Regions from separate parts of the Vagococcus sp. JNUCC 83 genome, predicted to be linked through region 3. Evidence: predicted binding sites of a transcription regulator. Region 3 holds the regulator's gene; each other region holds the start of a gene.
What was found. The regulator CtsR, encoded in region 3, represses protease genes until heat stress. The targets are predictions, from matches to a motif close to TTGGTCAAAAAAGGTCAAANA.
Positions count from the first base shown of each region.

Region 1: the regulator CtsR is predicted to act here: its motif matches at 1,939-1,959, upstream of JNUCC83_RS01705 (ATP-dependent Clp protease ATP-binding subunit).
Region 2: the regulator CtsR is predicted to act here: its motif matches at 2,589-2,609, upstream of clpP (ATP-dependent Clp endopeptidase proteolytic subunit ClpP).

Region 1 is NZ_CM132204.1:356,442-363,073, reverse strand. Features, by position in the region: gene ptsP (phosphoenolpyruvate--protein phosphotransferase) at 1-1,307, opposite strand, end outside; gene JNUCC83_RS01710 (phosphocarrier protein HPr) at 1,307-1,573, opposite strand; gene JNUCC83_RS01705 (ATP-dependent Clp protease ATP-binding subunit) at 1,994-4,171, shown strand; gene JNUCC83_RS01700 (DUF1827 family protein) at 4,292-4,600, shown strand; gene JNUCC83_RS01695 (DUF4179 domain-containing protein) at 4,657-6,102, opposite strand; gene JNUCC83_RS01690 (RNA polymerase sigma factor) at 6,099-6,632, opposite strand, start outside.
Region 2 is NZ_CM132204.1:549,479-556,110, forward strand. Features, by position in the region: gene rbsD (D-ribose pyranase) at 1-338, shown strand, start outside; gene rbsU (ribose/proton symporter RbsU) at 370-1,248, shown strand; gene JNUCC83_RS02595 (thioredoxin domain-containing protein) at 1,390-1,905, opposite strand; gene clpP (ATP-dependent Clp endopeptidase proteolytic subunit ClpP) at 1,917-2,510, opposite strand; tRNA gene JNUCC83_RS02605 (tRNA-Arg) at 2,690-2,761, opposite strand; gene rpoN (RNA polymerase factor sigma-54) at 2,824-4,167, shown strand; gene JNUCC83_RS02615 (sugar-binding transcriptional regulator) at 4,343-5,380, shown strand; gene gap (type I glyceraldehyde-3-phosphate dehydrogenase) at 5,424-6,428, shown strand; gene JNUCC83_RS02625 (phosphoglycerate kinase) at 6,520-6,632, shown strand, end outside.
Region 3 is NZ_CM132204.1:2,242,526-2,249,157, reverse strand. Features, by position in the region: gene JNUCC83_RS11075 (peptidase U32 family protein) at 1-285, opposite strand, end outside; gene JNUCC83_RS11070 (peptidase U32 family protein) at 298-1,218, opposite strand; gene JNUCC83_RS11065 (ATP-dependent Clp protease ATP-binding subunit) at 1,328-3,784, opposite strand; gene JNUCC83_RS11060 (CtsR family transcriptional regulator) at 3,781-4,260, opposite strand; tRNA gene JNUCC83_RS11055 (tRNA-Leu) at 4,448-4,531, opposite strand; tRNA gene JNUCC83_RS11050 (tRNA-Cys) at 4,540-4,610, opposite strand; tRNA gene JNUCC83_RS11045 (tRNA-Gln) at 4,621-4,692, opposite strand; tRNA gene JNUCC83_RS11040 (tRNA-His) at 4,704-4,776, opposite strand; tRNA gene JNUCC83_RS11035 (tRNA-Trp) at 4,787-4,857, opposite strand; tRNA gene JNUCC83_RS11030 (tRNA-Tyr) at 4,865-4,945, opposite strand; tRNA gene JNUCC83_RS11025 (tRNA-Phe) at 4,949-5,021, opposite strand; tRNA gene JNUCC83_RS11020 (tRNA-Asp) at 5,027-5,099, opposite strand; tRNA gene JNUCC83_RS11015 (tRNA-Glu) at 5,124-5,195, opposite strand; tRNA gene JNUCC83_RS11010 (tRNA-Ser) at 5,221-5,310, opposite strand; tRNA gene JNUCC83_RS11005 (tRNA-Asn) at 5,337-5,410, opposite strand; rRNA gene rrf (5S ribosomal RNA) at 5,422-5,537, opposite strand; rRNA gene JNUCC83_RS10995 (23S ribosomal RNA) at 5,615-6,632, opposite strand, start outside.

The DNA.
Region 1 (6,632 bases), 590 kb from region 3:
GCAGGAATTTCAATCATGATACCAACTTGAATATCATTTGACACTTCTACACCTTCAGCAATTAATTTAGCTTTTTCTTCTTCAAGTAAAGCTTTTGCTTCTCTAAATTCTGCTAACGTAGCAATCATTGGGAACATAATACGTAAGTTTCCATAAACAGACGCACGTAATAACGCACGTAATTGTGTACGGAACATTTGATCTTCAGCTAGACAAATACGGATAGCACGGTAACCTAAGAATGGATTCATCTCTTCAGGGAATTTCAAGTAAGGAAGTTCTTTATCCCCACCAATATCCATTGTACGAACCACAACAGGTTTACCATCCATACCTTCCAAAACAGCTTTATATGCTTCAAACTGTTCGTCTTCAGTTGGAAAATCTGGCGAATCCATGTATAAAAATTCAGTACGGTATAACCCTACTGCTTCTCCACCATGACTTAAAACACCCTCTAAATCTTTAGGCGTTCCAATATTTCCAGCCAACTCCAGATGTTTACCATCAGCTGTTACTGTTTTAGCATTTTTTAATTTATCCCATTCAGCTTTTAATTCGTTGAATGCTTTTTCTTTTGCTTTAAAATTAGCTACTTGATCATCAGTTGGGTTGACAATAACATCACCTTCACTACCGTCAACAGCTAACATATCCCCTTCTTTAACAAACTCTGTAATCTCTTTTGTGCCAACAACAGCTGGAATTTCAAGAGAACGAGCCATAATAGCAGAGTGAGATGTACGCCCACCAATATTAGTAACAAATGCACGAACAAAGTTACGATCTAATTGAGCTGTATCACTTGGAGTTAAATCTTCAGCGACAATAACAACTTCTTCATCAATCATTGTCAAATCAGGTAATTTAACACCTAACAAATGACTCATCACGCGTTTTGTAACATCGCGAATATCAGCTGCTCTTTCTTGCATGTAAGGGTTATCTTCCATAGCCTCAAACATACCAATAAACATATCTGTTACTTCTTTTAACGCTGATTCAGCATTAACTTTGTTATCTTTGATATTTCCTTCAATTGCACTAATTAATTCAGGGTCAGATAAAACCATTAAGTGAGCATCAAAAACTTGTGCTTCTTCTTCACCTAAAGTTTTCACCGCTTTGTCTCTGATTGCTTGCAAATCTTTAGTTGATTGACTAAGAGCATCTGAAAGACGTGCTGCTTCGGCTTCAACGTTTTCAACTGAACGTTTTTCAAATGATAAATCCGGCTCAACTAAAAGATATGCTTTAGCAACTGCAATACCATCACTAACCGCAATACCTTTCAATTGTTTTGTCATTATTCAGATAACCCTTCTTTTTTCATTGTTTCTTCGATAGCTGCGATAGCATCTGCTTCGTCAGCACCTTCAGCTGTAATTGTCACATCAGCACCTTGGCCAACACCTAAAGACATAACGCCCATAATTGATTTTAAGTTTACAGATTTACCTTTGTATTCTAAGTTAACATCTGAGCTGAACTTGCTAGCTGTTTGCACCAATAAAGTTGCTGGTCTAGCGTGGATACCTGTATCTGCTACTACGTGAAATTCTTTTTTTTCCATAATTATCTTCTCCTTTGTCATGTGAAAAATTTTTATGATGGATTATTTAATTAAACAAAAATTGTCCTAAAAAAATAACCCTTTCAATGATAAAGAATACCATGTTTTTCTCTTAGTTACAACTTTTTTCCCATGGTATCTATAGAATATTAAAATCCTTTTATAAACTTTTCAGCTACGTTTCAGAAAATAATATAAAATTTTTTACTAGCTATTTTGTTCTACTCATGATTTTGTACACTAAATAATAACTTCAAACTTTACGTTAATAAAACGTTTTTTATTACAACCCATTTTCGGTAATATTCACCTTTTAATAAAACAAATTTTTTGCAAAAAATATTTTTACATTATATAATTAAACTAAGGTCAAAAAAGGTCAAAAAAGACAACTCATTTGATTAAAGGAGGATATGCCTAATGATATGTAAAAACTGTAAAACAAATGAAGCGACTATCCATCTACATGCTACTCTTAATGGAGAAAAACAACAAATAGATTTGTGTCAACAATGTTACCGAGAGATAAAATCACAAGAAGATAAAATGAACAGAGAAAAATTCGCACAAGATCCCTATGGTTTTGGTCAATTAAATGAATTTTTCAAGCAGTTGGCACAACAATCACAATCAATAAAACAATCACAATCAATAAAACAATCACAACAACAATCACAACCAGGAAAGGGAGAAAGTGGTTCTTCTATTCTTTTAGAATATGGTGAAAACTTAACTCAACTAGCACGTGAAGGAAAAATCGATCCAGTTATTGGTCGTGACAAGGAAATAAAACGTGTAATTGAAATTTTAAATCGTCGAACAAAAAATAATCCTGTTTTGATAGGTGAACCTGGTGTTGGTAAAACAGCCGTTGTCGAGGGACTAGCTTTAAGTATTGTGAATGGAGATGTCCCACATAAATTAGAAAACAAAGAGGTTATCAGGCTTGATGTGGTTTCTCTTGTACAAGGAACAGGTGTTAGAGGCCAGTTTGAAGAACGTATGAAACAGTTAATCACTGAGTTAAAAGAACAAAAGAATGTCATTTTATTTATCGATGAAATCCATGAAATTGTTGGTGCCGGTTCAGTGAATGATGGATCAATGGATGCCGGAAATATTTTAAAACCTGCGTTAGCGCGAGGTGAATTGCAATTAGTTGGTGCAACCACTTTTAATGAGTACCGCATTATTGAAAAAGATGCAGCACTTGAAAGACGTTTGCAACCAGTTAAAGTGGATGAACCAACTGTTGAAGAAACCATTCATATTTTAAAAGGTATCCAAGAAAAATATGAAAACTATCATCATGTTAAATACACAGAAGATGCGATTGAAGGGGCTGTTCATCTATCGAGTCGCTTTATCCAAGATCGGCATTTACCTGATAAAGCAATTGACTTACTTGATGAAACAGGATCTAAAAAGAATTTAACCATTCCATCAATTGATCCAAAAGTATTAGATTCTCGTATTGCTAGAGCAGAAGCTAATAAACAAATTGCTTCTGAAGAAGAAGATTTTGAAAAAGCTGCTTATTACAGAGATCAAATCAAAAAGTTAGAAGATTTAAAAGTTCATCAAGTTTCTGAAGACAGTATGCCTATTGTCACAGTTGAAGATATGGAACAAACGGTAGAAACGATGACAGGTATTCCAGTCGGCAAATTAAAAGAAACTGAACAACAACAAATGAAACATTTAGCGAGTGAGTTGAAAAAACACGTCATTGGCCAAGACGAAGCCATTGATAAAGTATCGCGTGCTATTAGACGAAATCGTATTGGATTAGGAAATAAAAGTCGCCCTATTGGATCATTTCTTTTTGTTGGTCCAACTGGTGTTGGTAAGACTGAACTTGCTAAACAATTAGCAAAAGAATTATTTGGACATGAATCAAACATGATTCGCTTTGATATGAGTGAGTACATGGAAAAACATAGCGTGTCAAAATTGATTGGATCACCACCTGGTTATGTTGGATACAACGAAGCTGGTCAATTAACTGAAAGGGTGAGACGAAATCCATATAGTTTAATCCTTTTAGATGAAGTTGAAAAAGCTCATCCAGATGTGCTGCATCTATTCTTGCAAATACTTGAAGATGGCCGTTTAACTGATGCTCAAGGTCGAACAGTAAGCTTTAAGGATACACTGATTATTATGACCAGTAATGCCGGAACGCAAAATGTCGAAGCTAGTGTTGGGTTTGGTGCCATTAAAGATGGAACAACTCAATCTGTTTTAGGACAACTCTCTCATTACTTTAAACCAGAATTTTTAAACCGATTTGATGGAGTAGTAGAGTTTAAACCATTAAGTAAAGAAAACTTATTGTCTATTGTCTCTCTTATGCTTGATGATATTAACTTAAAATTACAAGATGAGGGTATCCATATTGATACAACTGAAGAAACAAAAGAAAAATTGGTTGAATTAGGTTATGATGCAAGTATGGGTGCAAGACCTTTAAGACGTACTATACAAGAGTATATTGAAGATGGTATTGCTGATTGCTATTTGGATAATCCAGAGGCAAAACATTTATCTGCTAATCTAGTTGATGATAGAATTACAATAACAGAACAAGTTAATTAGTGTAGTATTTTTAAGGAGAAAATCTTTCCTATATTAATAGGAAGCTTTTCTCCTTAATTTTTCATCATTGTGGTATAATTGATTTATAAAGAACGGTACAACTAAAATGAGGTGAGAATAATGAAATTAATTGACGTTACGAATAGTTATGCAACTTTAGTTTCAAAACAATTAGAAAACACAGATGCCCGATTTGTTAGTGTCTATTCATTAGGAAAAACGTTAGTGATTCACAGTACAGCTGATACACACATTGATGTTGTTTTAGTCAACAAAACTCGAGACATCAAAGATTTAGAATTAAACACTGTTTTAGAGGAGCTTCTTCACACTACAGTCGACAATCCTGAGGTAGAAATCATTCGTGCTCATGGTGTCGTTGAAGTTGAAATTCCTGTCAAACAAAAAAAGAAGAACAAAATTAGCTAAAATAAAACCATTCCTATGTTTTACTTGTCGTTTGCACAGGAATGGTTTTATTTTTTTTAATTAACTTTAAGTGTCTGACCATTTATTATAACTAATTCGATATCACTTAATTCAGTGTAATCAAACATTAAAGAAACGTGACTTTCCCCATTTTCGGTGTAAATATTACCGCCACCGTCTTTCGTTACATCAATGATTCCACCATCTTTTTTCACTAGTTTTACATCTAAAGTCAACTCTTCCATTTTCTCTCGAGAAGAATCTTTTACATCAAAACTTAAAGATAAACCTGATAGATTTATATTAGATAATACTAAGTTTTCTTTTTTAAGTGTGATATCTTTTAATGTTTTTCTTTCTATTTCTTTTGGTTCTTTCAATTTTATTGCCCAATTTCCAGAAACAACTGTTTGAGTTTTTGCAGCTTCTACTTTTAAATCATAGTTTTGTAACTCTGATTCTTTTATATCAAAAACAAACTCCTCATAATCACTTCGTCCTGTTTCATCTTTATGTGTTTCATTATTATAAGCTGAATAAGAAGCAATATATGGCCATACCTTATTTCCATTTTTTTCTGGCATTTTTTTACTAGCATCCTTAGGTTGAAAATCTAAGTTTAAGAAATTGTACCCTTTTATATTGGGCCATTTTACCAAAATATGTAATAACCCATCTTTATAAGCCATATTTTCGATAAAATAATCTTCGTCAGGAATTAATGGGATGGATAATCGTTTGTTCGGTAAATATTCAGTAAGTAGCTCATCATAATTAACATTCAATTTTTCTAAAATTGAGTCTTCTGCACTTCCACCACCTACTCCACTTTTCCCATCATACTTGTTCCATTTAACATTTGTCGCTAAATCTTTTTTCCAATCAATCGACACAGTATTTTTCATCTCTTTGATATGAGAATCAAATTGTTTCAATATAAAACCTGTATCTTTATGTTCTTCCCACGCAATAGAACTGACTAATAACGTCGCTGTCTTTGTTTTTTTATCATAGTTAATCACTTGCGTGTTTCCACCATTAAGCATGGACCAATCACTAATGCTTGTATCTTCTGATAATCTATCTCCTGTTAGATCTTGTAATTCTAAAAAAACATAAGTGGTATTGCCATCTTTGAAGGTATTTTTTGCCGTTAATTTTAATCCTTGATCTTCTACTGAATAATCAAGTTTTTCTGCATCTATTAATATCTTGTCTGCCTCTGTACCAAAAGCTTTGGTATAAGCTGCTTTTATCGAATCTAACTGCGTATAACCAACCATCAAACTAAGCACTGCCACTGCTCCAAGAATAGCTACCCATTTTTTCTTTTTAGGTTTTAACGGTTTGATTTTTTCTGTTTCTTTGTTGATGTTTTCAAACACGCTTTGTTTTATTTTTTCTTGCGAGTCTTTAGGTATTTCATAATTCATTTCTGTCAATAACTCATCTAACTGCTCGTCAGATAATTCTTCAAATGGTTCTTTTAGGTATTTTTTCATCCTATTTCTCCCCCTAATTCTTTAAACTGTTTTTGTAATTGCTTTTTGCCTTGATACAACTTGTTATCGATTAGTTTTGAATCATAACCTGTCTTTTCTTGTATTTCTTTTGGCTTCATTTCATAGAAATAACGTTTAATAATAATTTCTCGCATAGGTTCTTCTAACGTCATCACCGCATCATAAAAAACAGACCAATCGAGCTTAGACTCTTCACTCGTTAATGTCGCTGTAATGTTGTCTTCGAGCTCAACCGTTATATTTTTTGATTGTTGCTTCATTTTGTTCAGTGCCATACCTCGCGTCATCATACAAAGATATGTTTTCAATGTACCTTTACTTGGATCAAACCCCTTTGGATTTTTCCACAATCTAATAAACACATCACTAATCAACTCCTCAATATCTTGAACCCCCATGCCTTGCTGATGATTTAAATACTTTGAACCTACTGCCCACAATAGTTTCGTATAAGTATCCATTAGTTGACCTAATACTTCCTCATCACCGACTAAGTATTCTTCATCTGT
Region 2 (6,632 bases), 780 kb from region 3:
ATTTTGACTTGTTAAGTATTGGAGATGCTGGTATGCCAGTGCCACGTGATACTAAAAAAATTGATCTAGCAGTAACAAATGGCGTTCCGAGTTTTTTAGATGTGTTAGATAATGTTTTAGAAGAACTTGAGGTACAGAAAATTTTCCTAGCTGAAGAAATTAAGACAGCTAATCCAACTGTTTTATTAAGCATTGAAGAAAGATTCAAAGATGTACCTATTGAATTCATACCTCATAATGATATGAAGGGAAAATTGTCTGAAACACATGCATTTATTCGTACAGGTGAAATGACACCTTACGCAAATATATTATTGGAAAGTGGCGTAACATTTTAATTAAAACATTTACCAGGGGGATTTTTTAAAAATGACAGCATTATTGATAGGGTTAGGACCATTACTAGGTTGGGGTTTATACCCAACGATTGCTTCAAAAATTGGCGGAAAGCCAGTCAATCAGATAGTAGGTTCTACACTAGGTACACTGATTTTTGCGATTATATTATTTTTTGTCAATGATGTAACATTACCAACAAGCATGGATTTGGTTCTTGGTATTTTATCTGGCATCGGTTGGGCAAGTGCTCAAATATTGACATTTAAATCGTTTGAGCTAGTGGGTTCATCAAGAGCTATGCCCATTACAACTGCATTTCAATTGATAGTGGCTTCTTTATGGGGAGTGGTTCATCTAGGCAATTGGCCGACAATGATAGATAAGTTGGTTGGCGTTTTAGCACTTGTATTGATTATTATTGGTGCCAGATTAACGGTTTGGTCAGAGAAAAAAGATACAACGGAAACAAATAATATTAAAAAAGCTGTAATAATTTTAGCGATTGGTGAAATAGGGTATTGGTTGTATTCTGCTGCACCACAAGAAACAAGTCTAACTGGTTTAAGTGCTTTTCTACCTCAAGCTATTGGTATGGTTTTAGTAGCGGTTGTTTATAGTTTGATAATAGCTGTGAAAGAAAAAGAGAATGCTTTAACACAAGTTGTATCATATAAACAAATAATTTCAGGCTTTTTCTTTGCTTTTGCTGCTCTTACTTATTTGATATCAGCTCAACCTAATATGAATGGTCTTGCAACAGGGTTTATTTTATCCCAAACTTCTGTTGTTTTAGCAACGTTAACTGGTATATGGGTTTTAGGACAAAAGAAAACATCGAAAGAAATGAAAATAACTATTTTAGGACTTGTTTTAATTCTAGTTGCAGCAACTTTAACAGTGATAGTATAAAAAAACGAGGCTGACCCAAAAGTCTTAAAATAGAAAAATCCCATGAAATCAGTTTATTAAAACACTGACTTCATGGGATTTCTGTTTTGTTAGTTTAGTGATTTTCATTTAAAAACTTACTTTTGGGTCAGCCTCGTTTTTTTAATGTTTAAATAAAGAGATAAAGTCATCATTTGATATTTTTTGATCAAAATCGATATCATCTACAATTAAAGTTGGAACAAAACGAATGTTAGCATCTATTGTTTCTTTAACAATATTTTGCAACATAGTCGTGTTGTCTTGTTTTTTTAAGCCTAACGTTGATTCGGCAAATGTCTCAACTTCTTTAACAGAATCTAAGTTGCCCCACTCACTTTGTGTGGCGTAAATTTTAGTGATTATCTCTATGGCAGAATCATCTGTAGGGACATACTGATGCATAACGTTCCCTAACATTAAGCTAGGTGATGTTTTGTTAAATAATTTAATCACGTAATGAAGATTATCAATAGATACTTCATGCGAGATTAAGTCTAATTTTTCTTCCCACCATTGTTTACAGTATGGACAACGTAGGTTCACAAATTCGATTAAGACATTTTGTGCTTGTTCATTGCCGATTTTAATGCCAACAGAGCTATTTACCTTTGATGTATCTATTTGACTAGTACTCATAAAATATCTCCTTATTTAAGTGCTGCACTATTTACCATAACTTCGTCAATTAAGCCATATTCTTTAGCATCTTCTGCTGACATAAAGTTATCTCTATCAGTATCTTTTTCGATTACTTCGATTGGTTGTCCAGTGTTTTCAGCTAGAATTTTATTTAGGCGTTCTCTGGTATTAAGAATGTGACGAGCAGCAATTTCAATTTCAGTTGCTTGTCCTTGTGCTCCTCCTAAAGGTTGATGAATCATGATCTCCGCATTTGGTAAAGCAAAACGTTTCCCTTTAGTTCCAGAAGATAATAGGAAACTTCCCATTGAAGCAGCCATTCCAAGTACGATTGTTTGAATATCTGATTTAACAAAATTCATTGTGTCATAGATTGCAAGACCTGCTGAAACACTTCCACCTGGTGAGTTAATATAAAGATAGATGTCTTTTTCTGGATCTTGTGCATCTAAAAATAATAACTGTGCAATGACACTGTTTGCGACGTTATCATCAATAGGACCGCTTAACATAATAATACGATCTTTTAGTAAACGAGAATAAATGTCATAAGCACGTTCACCTCTAGCAGATTGTTCAATAACTGTTGGTATTAAATTCATATAAATTCCTCCTATAAGTAACGCTACTTGTATTATTTTAACACACTCTTTTTAATCTACCTAGAATTTAGCGCAAAAAAGGTCAACAAAGGTCAAAAAAATTAAAAGTAAATAAAAAGGACATCTGTCCTCAAAAATAGTGTGCTAAAATATGATATACTTTCATAAAACAAAAGCAACACGCCCTAAGGGAATCGAACCCCCGTCTCAAGAACCGGAATCTTGCGTGATATCCACTACACTAAGGGCGCATCTACTTGTACTAGTTTACCAAAAAAAACTTAAATAGCAAGATGAATTGGAGGAAAAGATAATGAAGTTTACGCAAAATCTTCGACAAGGTCAAAGCCAGATCCAAACTCAAAAGCTTGCAATGACACAACAACTTCAACAATCAATAAAGATGCTGCAATTTGGTACAGAAGAACTCCTAACTTTTTTAAACGAAAAAACGCTGGAAAATCCACTAATTGATGTAACCGTTACCGAAATGGATTTTCCAATATTAGAATCAAGTTATTCTACTAATGGACAAGATGATGGCAAAATGGATTGGATGAATCAAATTCCAGAAAGTACTCAATCATTATTTCATTATCTTATTGAACAAATCCATTTAAATTATCGAGATACACCATTAAGGAAGCTAAGTTTGTTTTTAGTAGAGTTTATCGATACAAATGGTTATTTAACATTATCTATAGAAGAAGCAACAAAAATAACGCAAGCCTCGTATATTGAAGTATTAGATGCACTCACGTTAATACAGATGTTAGAACCAGCTGGAGTTGGGGCTAGGAGACTGCAAGAATGTTTAATGCTTCAAACCGAGAGAGATGATGAAGCACCTAACCAAGCTTATCTAGTCCTTGAAGAATACTTTGACGAGTTAGCAAACCGTAAATGGCAAAGAATTGAAAAAAAATTAGGGATTAGTTTATCAGATATACAAGAAATATTTGACTATATTAAAAAATTAGATCCAAATCCTGGAACAATATGTCAATCGTATGAAAATAGCCTGATATATCCTGATTTGGTGGTTAAAGTAGATAAAAAAAATAAGAATATTTCTGTTTCATCTACTAAAGTAGGAAAACCTAAAGTCAGTTTTCAATCAAGTTATTTTGAAAAAATGTCACGAGAAGGTGGAAAAGAAGTAGAAACGTATTTAAAGGAAAAAAAATCAGAATTTGAATGGATAAAGAAATCTTTAGAGCAACGTGGCGATACAATACTCAGAGTTGGGGAAGAGATTGTTAAAAAGCAATCTGATTTTTTCTTTGAAAGTACGCATCCTCTTAAACCGATGAAGCTGAAAGATTTAGCCACTGAACTATCGTTACATGAATCAACTATAAGCCGAGCAGTTAATGGTAAATATCTGACAACAGATTTTGGTGTGTTTGAATTGCGTAGTTTCTTTACGACAGGGTTAGAACAAAAAAATTCGGAAAGTTTTGTGGCAACTAGCAGGATAAAAGAAACAATAAAAGAGTTAATTAATAGTGAAAATAAAGCCAAACCTTTGTCAGATCAAAAAATTGTAAATTATCTACATGAACAAGGAATCGATATCTCTCGGCGGACTGTTGCCAAGTACCGAGAAGAATTGGGGATTCAATCTTCATCGAAACGAAAGAGATTTGATGATTAATATAAAAAAGTTGAGTGTCAGACTTGTATTATTTATCAAGACTTGTTATTATAAGCGTGTAAGGGTTGGACGAAATAGTTAAGTATTTTGCATCAGCCCTATAAAAATACAATATGTGGGTCAAAAAAAGTCTACATTGGACTTTAAATGTCCCTGAGGTTGGGGAGTATAATCTATGAGCAATGATTTTGATATTATTGAACAGATTGCTCCTGACATGATTCAAGTGATTGAACAACGGTTTCGTATATTACGGAATATCTATTGGAATCAACCAGTTGGACGAAGAAAGTTATCTGAAAAGGTAAATTTAACTGAGCGGATACTTCGAAGTGAAACAGAAGTTTTAAAACAGCTAAGTTTGATAGAGGTATCTAAAATTGGGATGTCGCTTACTGAAAAAGGGTTAAGTCTTTATAGTGATTTAGAAATAGTCATGGCAGAGCAAACGGGCAATCGTGTCCTTGAAAAAAAACTTGCAAGTAAACTTGGAATCGAAAGGTGTTTGATTACACCAGGAGATAGCGATGTTGAAAGCAAGGTGTTAGAAAAATTTGGAGAATTAATTTCCGATATTCTTTCGGCACGTTTACCAGATGGTGAAAATGTAATTGCCGTTATGGGTGGGACAACAATGGCAACAGTTAGTCAATCCATGTACAAACTAGAAACACCTGAAAGACATAATATTTTTGTTCCAGCAAGAGGAGGGATTGGTGAAACTATCCAAACTCAAGCTAATTCTATAAGTGCAACCATGGCAGAACAAACTGGTGGTGAATTTAAAGTTCTATATGTTCCAGAGCAAGTCAGTTCTGAAACTTATGAGTTACTTTTACATGAACCGACAGTCCAGCGTGTTTTGGAATTGATTTCTAAATCGAACGTTGTCATTCACAGTATAGGAAGAGCACTCCATATGGCAAAACGCCGTAACATGAGTGCAAGTGATTTAGCAATGCTTTCTAATGAAGGAGCAGTTGCCGAATCGTTTGGTTACTTCTTCAACCAAGACGGAGAGGTCGTCTATAAAATACCTCGAATCGGTCTTCAAATGAAAGATCTTCAAAAAATACCGTATGTGATTGCCGTTGCTGGTGGTAAAACAAAAGCTCGTGCAATTGAAGCATACATCAAAAACGCTCCTAAACAAACGTGGCTAATCACAGATGAGGGAGCTGCTAAACAGATTTTAAAAGAGGAAACTCTTTAAAATAAATAAATTTTTTTCGATTTTCTAAAGGAGGAAATCTCACATGACAGTTAAAGTAGGTATTAATGGTTTTGGACGTATCGGACGCTTAGCATTCCGTCGTATTCAAGAAGTTGAAGGATTAGAAGTTGTAGCAATCAATGACTTAACAGATGCACAAATGTTGGCTCATTTATTAAAATATGATACAACTCAAGGACGTTTCAATGGTGACGTTGAAGTTCATGACGGATTTTTCAAAGTAAACGGAAAAGAAGTTAAAGTAACTGCTAACGCTAACCCAGCTGAATTACCATGGGGAGAATTAGGCGTAGACATCGTTTTAGAATGTACTGGATTCTTTACATCTAAAGAAAAAGCAGAATTACATTTACAAGCTGGTGCTAAACGTGTTGTTATCTCTGCTCCTGGTGGAAATGACGTTCCAACAATCGTTTATAACACTAACCATGAAATCTTAACTGGTAAAGAAACAGTTATCTCAGGTGCTTCATGTACAACAAACTGTCTTGCACCAATGGCAGACGCATTAAACAAAAACTTTGGTATTGTTGAAGGGTTAATGACAACAATTCACGCATATACTGGTGACCAAATGACATTAGATGGACCACATCCAAAAGGTGACTTCCGTCGTGCTCGTGCAGCGGCTGAAAACATCGTACCAAACACAACTGGTGCTGCTAAAGCAATCGGTTTAGTTATTCCAGAATTAAATGGAAAATTAGACGGAGCTGCTCAACGTGTTCCTGTTGCAACTGGTTCTTTAACTGAATTAGTTACAGTTTTAGACAAACAAGTTACTGTTGAAGAAGTTAACGAAGCAATGGAAAAAGCTGCTAACGAATCTTACGGTTACACAATCGACCCAATCGTATCTTCTGATATCGTTGGTATGACTTACGGATCATTATTTGATGCAACTCAAACTAAAGTTATGACAGTTGGCGACAAACAATTAGTTAAAACTGTTTCTTGGTATGATAACGAAATGTCATACACTGCTCAATTAGTTCGTACTTTACAATACTTTGCATCATTAGCTTAATCTTAATACACCCTATCAAGATTATCGAAGCGGGGAAGCAATCGCGCTTTCTCGCTTTTTTTGTTAATTCAATAAGGAGGCGTCAATAAGCATGGCAAAAAGAACAGTTGAAGATTTAGAATTAAATGGTAAAAAAGTCTTAATACGTGTTGATTTTAACGTTCCAATTAAAGATGGAAAAATTACAAATGATAACCGTATTGT
Region 3 (6,632 bases):
ACTTATACCAATATCTCTTAATTTTCTAAAAAATTCACCAGAACCTTTAGCATCACCTTCATGAGTTACCATATTAGCTGCAACGTACACTTTAGCACCGTATTCTTTAGCAAAAGCCACACCTTCTTCCATTTCTTCGTAAGAAAAATTTCCAGCACGACTTCTCAAACCATAAGCATTTCCACCAATATAAACAGCATCCGCTCCATAACGAATAGCGACTTTTAATTTTTCTAATGTACCTGCTGGAGCTAATACTTCTGGTCGTTTCAATGTATTTGTCATTTCTATTCTCTCCTACTTAATTTCTTCAGGATCTAAATAATAAAAACCAGTATCCAAACTTCTGCCCGTTGGATGATGTTCCATAATCACTTTTTGCAACGACTTAGCTAAATCTTCTGTCCAAGTATTAGCCAGTAAAGCTTGTTTTGCTTCAATAAAACACGAAACAATCGAGACAAAATTTCCTCCTGGTGTATACATCCCGTCTAACTTCCAATGAGTTAATCCACTACCATATAATTCTTTTAGTTCAAACATTAAGTCTACATCATTTGTTGCATAAATGTGTGTACCATGCTTGTCTTCAAAAATAGAATAATGTGTGTCTTCATCCTTAGGTTCAGATATAAATAGTCCATCTTCTTTTGATACATTATCTTGTTGTTTGGTAAAATTAAAATAATTAGTAATCAGTGGGCGCTTTGAATGATGGATACATGTGGCTCCATAAACCAATACCTCAGTAAACACTTGTGTGTCTTTAGCAATTTTTTGTAACTCATCAAACGGAATTTCCCTTGCTAATACAGCACCCGTCGCTCCACGCTTGGCCCAAAAATTAACTTGTCGAGAGCTTGTTACCATTGTTTCTGCATTATAGATATAAGGTAATTTATAGCCATTTCGTTGTAAAACATAAATAACACCAGGATCGCCAACAATAATATCATCGACTCCTATCGACTCTAAAAAAGTTAAATATTCCGGTATTTTTTCCATTTTATCTGGGTGCATAATGGCACTCACTGCCACACGTGCTTTTTTCCCATTCTCATGAGCTAATTGAACAAGTTCAGACATTTCTTTTCTTGTAAAGTAATGCGGTAAACGAAGCCCGAATTCTTCTTCTCCAAAACAGATGACATCAATATCTAACTCAACTAATTGACATGCTTGTTCTATTGAGTCAACTGTCGTACTGATTTCTATCATACTAGACACTCCTATTCCATTATAAACAATTTTATCCTACCATACAGACTATTAAAACTGCAATGCTTCACAATAGAAAAGCGCTAGTTATTCAACTAACGCTTGCTGGCTACACTTTTTCTGCTTGCTTAATTTTCGTATTAATTTTTCCCTTTGATGCACCAAGAGTAATAGTATCCCCAGTTTTAAGTTCACCTGACAGTAACAATTCACTTAGTTTATCTTCTACTTCTTTCTGCAGAGCTCGACGAATAGGACGAGCTCCGTATTCTGGGTCAAACCCTTCACTACTAATCACATCAATAGCAGCTGGAGTTAATTTTAAAGTAATATCTTGTTCTTTTAATCTTTCAATAACATCTTTAGACATTATTTTAACAATTTCATGTAATTGTTCTTTATTTAGTGAGTGGAACACAACAACTTCATCGACACGATTTAAGAACTCTGGTCTAAATGATTTTTTCAGCTCTTCTAAAATACGGGATTTCATTGCTTTATAATCTTTTGTTCCATCTGTTACACCAAACCCTACTGTCTTTTCATCGCGTAAAGCTGTCGCACCGATGTTTGATGTCATAATAATAATCGTATTCTTAAAGTCCACTTTACGTCCTTTAGCATCCGTTAAATGCCCATCATCAAGTACTTGTAACAGCACATTAAACACATCTGGATGTGCCTTTTCGACTTCATCAAGTAGTACAACTGAATATGGTTTCTGACGAATACGCTCAGTTAATTGTCCACCCTCATCATATCCAACATATCCAGGAGGTGACCCAACTAATCTACTAGTACTATGTTTTTCCATGAACTCTGACATATCTACTCGAATTAATGCATCTTCTGAGCCAAACATCACTTGCGCAATAGTTTTTGCTAATTCTGTTTTCCCTACTCCTGTTGGTCCTAAAAACATAAATGAACCAATTGGTCGATTAGGACTTTTCAATCCACTTCTTGCTCGTCTGATTGCTCGAGACACAGAATCAACAGCCTCTTCTTGACCAACCACACGTTTGTGCAACACTTTTTCTAACTCAAGCAATCGTTCACTTTCTTTTTTCTCAAGCTGAGTTAAAGGAATACCTGTCCACTGAGAAATAACTGATTCAATATCTTTCTCAGTAACACTCTGTTGGTATCTTGTTGCTTCTTTTTCTTGTTGCTCAACTAATTTCGCTAATTTTTTCAGTGCCTTTTTTTCAACTTCTCTAATTTCCACGACTTCAGAAAAGTTTTGCGTTAAAATGGCTGCTTCTTTTTCTTTGTATATATCAGCTAATACTTGTTGCTGCTTAACAATAGGAGAAGGTCTTTCATCTTTATTTAATCTTACTCTTGCTGCTGCCTCGTCAATTAAGTCAATAGCTTTATCAGGTAATTGTCGGTCATTTATATATCGAATAGATAATTTTACAGCTGCTTGAACAGCCTCATCATTAATAGCTACTTGATGATGTTCTTCATATTTATTTTTTAATCCAGACAAGATTGCAACTGTCTCTTCTTCTGTTGGCTCATCTACCATAATTTTAGCAAAACGACGTTCTAATGCAGAATCTTTTTCTATATATTTTTGATACTCATCAAGTGTCGTCGCGCCGATTGTTTGTAACTCTCCACGAGCTAGTGCTGGTTTTAAGATATTAGACGCATCAATCGCACCCTCAGCGCCACCAGCGCCTATTAGAGTATGCAACTCATCAATAAATAAGATAACTTCACCATCATGATAAATTTCATCAACCAATTTTTTCATTCGGTCTTCAAATTCACCACGGTATTTTGTTCCAGCTACCACAGCTCCCATATCAAGCATCATTACTCGTTTGTTTCTCATGTCTTTTGGTACTTTAGCTTCGACTATTCTTTGAGCTAGACCTTCAGCTATAGCTGTTTTCCCTACACCAGGCTCCCCTACAAGAACAGGATTATTCTTAGTTCGTCTACTTAATACTTGTATAAGGCGATCAACCTCTACGTCTCTGCCAACTAATGGGTCTAAACGACTTTCTCGAGCACTTTGAGTTAAATCCCTTGCTAAAGAATCCAGTGTCGGCGTTCCGTCATTTCGAGGAGATTTACCTACCTTTTTAGACTTCCCATTTTTACTATTTTCAGTTATTCCGATACGTTTTAAAATATCTTTACGTAATTTAGGTAACTCAACCCCTAAATTTTGTAAAATCCTTGCAGATAAAAGCGTATCCTCTCTAATCAAAGCCAACAAAATATGCTCTGTTCCAATGCTTGGTGCTCCTAAACGCTTACTCTCATCACCAGCAAACGCTAGTACATCTTTTGCTCTAGGTGAATATGGCAGTAATTCTGTTGATTTTGCTTTGTACTTACCATACTGAACGACTTGTTCTACTTCTTCAAATAAATCGTCCTCCCCTATATTAAGCTGACGAATTGATTTCCCACCAATTCCTCTTGGCTCTTTTAATAATCCAATTAATATATCTTCAGTTCCTACAACATCATGTCTAAAATATTTTGCACTCTCTTGTGCTAAATTTAGTACATCATTTGACCGTTTAGTAAATAATTCGCTCATATATCTCGCTCCTCTTCTTCATAAGTTAAGCGTTCTAACACGTCAATCATCATATTTGCTCGTAATAATTTTTCTTCAGGAGAACGACTAATACCTGTTAATTTAAAAGTAGCATGCAATAAATGTTTTTCTCTAAATGTAATAATATCATTATCTTGTAATTCATTTAAAATAGCAAATGCTTCACTTTCAGTTAAACCATTACTTATCATATTTGGTATTTCTTCACATAATTTCGTGGTGTATTGTATTAATTTAACTTTAACAATTCGAATATACCCACCACCACCACGTTTACTCTCAACCCTATAACCTTTAGGAACCGTAAATCTAGTATTTATGACATAATTAATTTGTGATGGGACACAATTAAATTGTTCCGCTATTTCTGCGCGTTTAATTTCAATAATATCTTCTTCTTTTAGTAATTCTTTTAAATAGTCTTCAATTATATCAGACATATTTTTATTACCCATACTATCACCACCTCTTACGTTTAAAGACAAATTGACTTATATTGACCTTTATTATACAAAATAATTTATTATATTCATACTATTTAGATTGAATTTATGTAAAACAACACGTTTTAAACATCTTAAACATCTCTATACAAAAAAACATCATCGTAATTAACGATGATGTTTAAACAGTCAGCTACTATACCGGCGGCCGGGGTCGAACCGGCACGCCCGTGAGGGCACTGGATTTTGAGTCCAGCGCGTCTGCCAATTCCGCCACGCCGGCAAAACAAGAGGCGGTAACCGGATTTGAACCGATGATAAAGGTTTTGCAGACCTCTGCCTTACCACTTGGCTATACCGCCTTTAAATAAACTGGGCTAGCTGGATTCGAACCAACGAGTGACGGAGTCAAAGTCCGTTGCCTTACCGCTTGGCTATAGCCCATTAACAAAAAAGGCGACTGATGGGAATCGAACCCACGAATGCCGGAGCCACAATCCGGTGCGTTAACCACTTCGCCACAGTCGCCATATTAAAACAGGGGTAGTAGGACTCGAACCCACGCTGACGGTTTTGGAGACCGTAGTTCTACCACTAAACTATACCCCTTTAAATATGGAGGGGGGCAGATTCGAACTGCCGAACCCGAAGGAGCGGATTTACAGTCCGCCGCGTTTAGCCACTTCGCTACCCCTCCAAATGGCGCAAGACAGAATCGAACTGCCGACACACGGAGCTTCAATCCGTTGCTCTACCAACTGAGCTACTGCGCCAATAACGGTCCCGACGGGAATCGAACCCGCGATCTCCTGCGTGACAGGCAGGCATGTTAACCCCTACACCACGGAACCTTTTATTGTAGATATTATATTTTATGACCCGTACGGGACTCGAACCCGTGTTACCGCCGTGAAAGGGCGGTGTCTTAACCGCTTGACCAACGGGCCAATTAATTATCTTTTTCTTTTAAAACGGAGAGTAAGGGATTCGAACCCTTGAGACAGTTATTACCGCCTACATGATTTCCAATCATGCTCCTTCGGCCAACTCGGACAACTCTCCTGAGTTTTAACCTTATATAAAAAGAACTCCGGCAGTAGGACTCGAACCTACGACATCATGATTAACAGTCATGCGCTACTACCAACTGAGCTATGCCGGATAAAAATAAAAGCACGGCAACGTCCTACTCTCACAAAGGGAAACCCTTCACTACCCTCGGCGCTAAGAAGCTTAACTTCTGTGTTCGGCATGGTTACAGGTGTATCCTTCTTGCCATCGCCACCGCACTTTTTATTTCTGTTGAGTGTTTATTCACTCAAAACTGGATGTTTTGTTAGTATCAATATATTCTTCCACCGCTATCTTGGTTAAGTCCTCGACCGATTAGTACTAGTCCGCTCCATACATCACTGTACTTCCACTCCTAGCCTATCTACCTGATCATCTTTCAGGGGTCTTACTTCCTTAAAGGAATGGGAAATCTCATCTTGAGGGGGGCTTCACGCTTAGATGCTTTCAGCGTTTATCCCGTCCATACATAGCTACCCAGCAATGCCCTTGGCAGAACAACTGGTACACCAGAGGTATGTCCATCCCGGTCCTCTCGTACTAAGGACAGCTCCTCTCAAATTTCCAACGCCCGCGACGGATAGGGACCGAACTGTCTCACGACGTTCTGAACCCAGCTCGCGTGCCGCTTTAATGGGCGAACAGCCCAACCCTTGGGACCGACTACAGCCCCAGGATGCGACGAGCCGACATCGAGGTGCCAAACCTCCCCGTCGATGTGAACTCTTGGGGGAGATAAGCCTGTTATCCCCAGGGTAGCTTTTATCCGTTGAGCGATGGCCCTTCCATGCGGAACCACCGGATCACTAAGCCCGACTTTCGTCCCTGCTCGAGTTGTAGCTCTCGCAGTCAAGCTCCCTTCTGCCTTTGCACTCTACGAATGATTTCCAACCATTCTGAGGGAACCTTTGGGCGCCTCCGTTACCTTTTGGGAGGCGACCGCCCCAGTCAAACTGTCCATCTGACACTGTCTCCCACCACGATAAGTGGTGCGGGTTAGAATGGTCATAACACAAGGGTAGTATCCCACCAGCGCCTCCATCGAAACTAGCGTTCCGACTTCTACGGCTCCTACCTATCCTGTACATATGTCACAAACATTCAATATCAAACTACAGTAAAGCTCCATGGGGTCTTTCCGTCCTGTCGCGGGTAACCTGCATCTTCACAGGTACTAAAATTTCACCGAGTCTCTCGTTGAGACAGTGCCCAAATCGTTACGCCTTTCGTGCGGGTCGGAACTTACCCGACAAGGAATTTCGCTACCTTAGGACCGTTATAGTTACGGCCGCCGTTTACTGGGGCTTCAATTT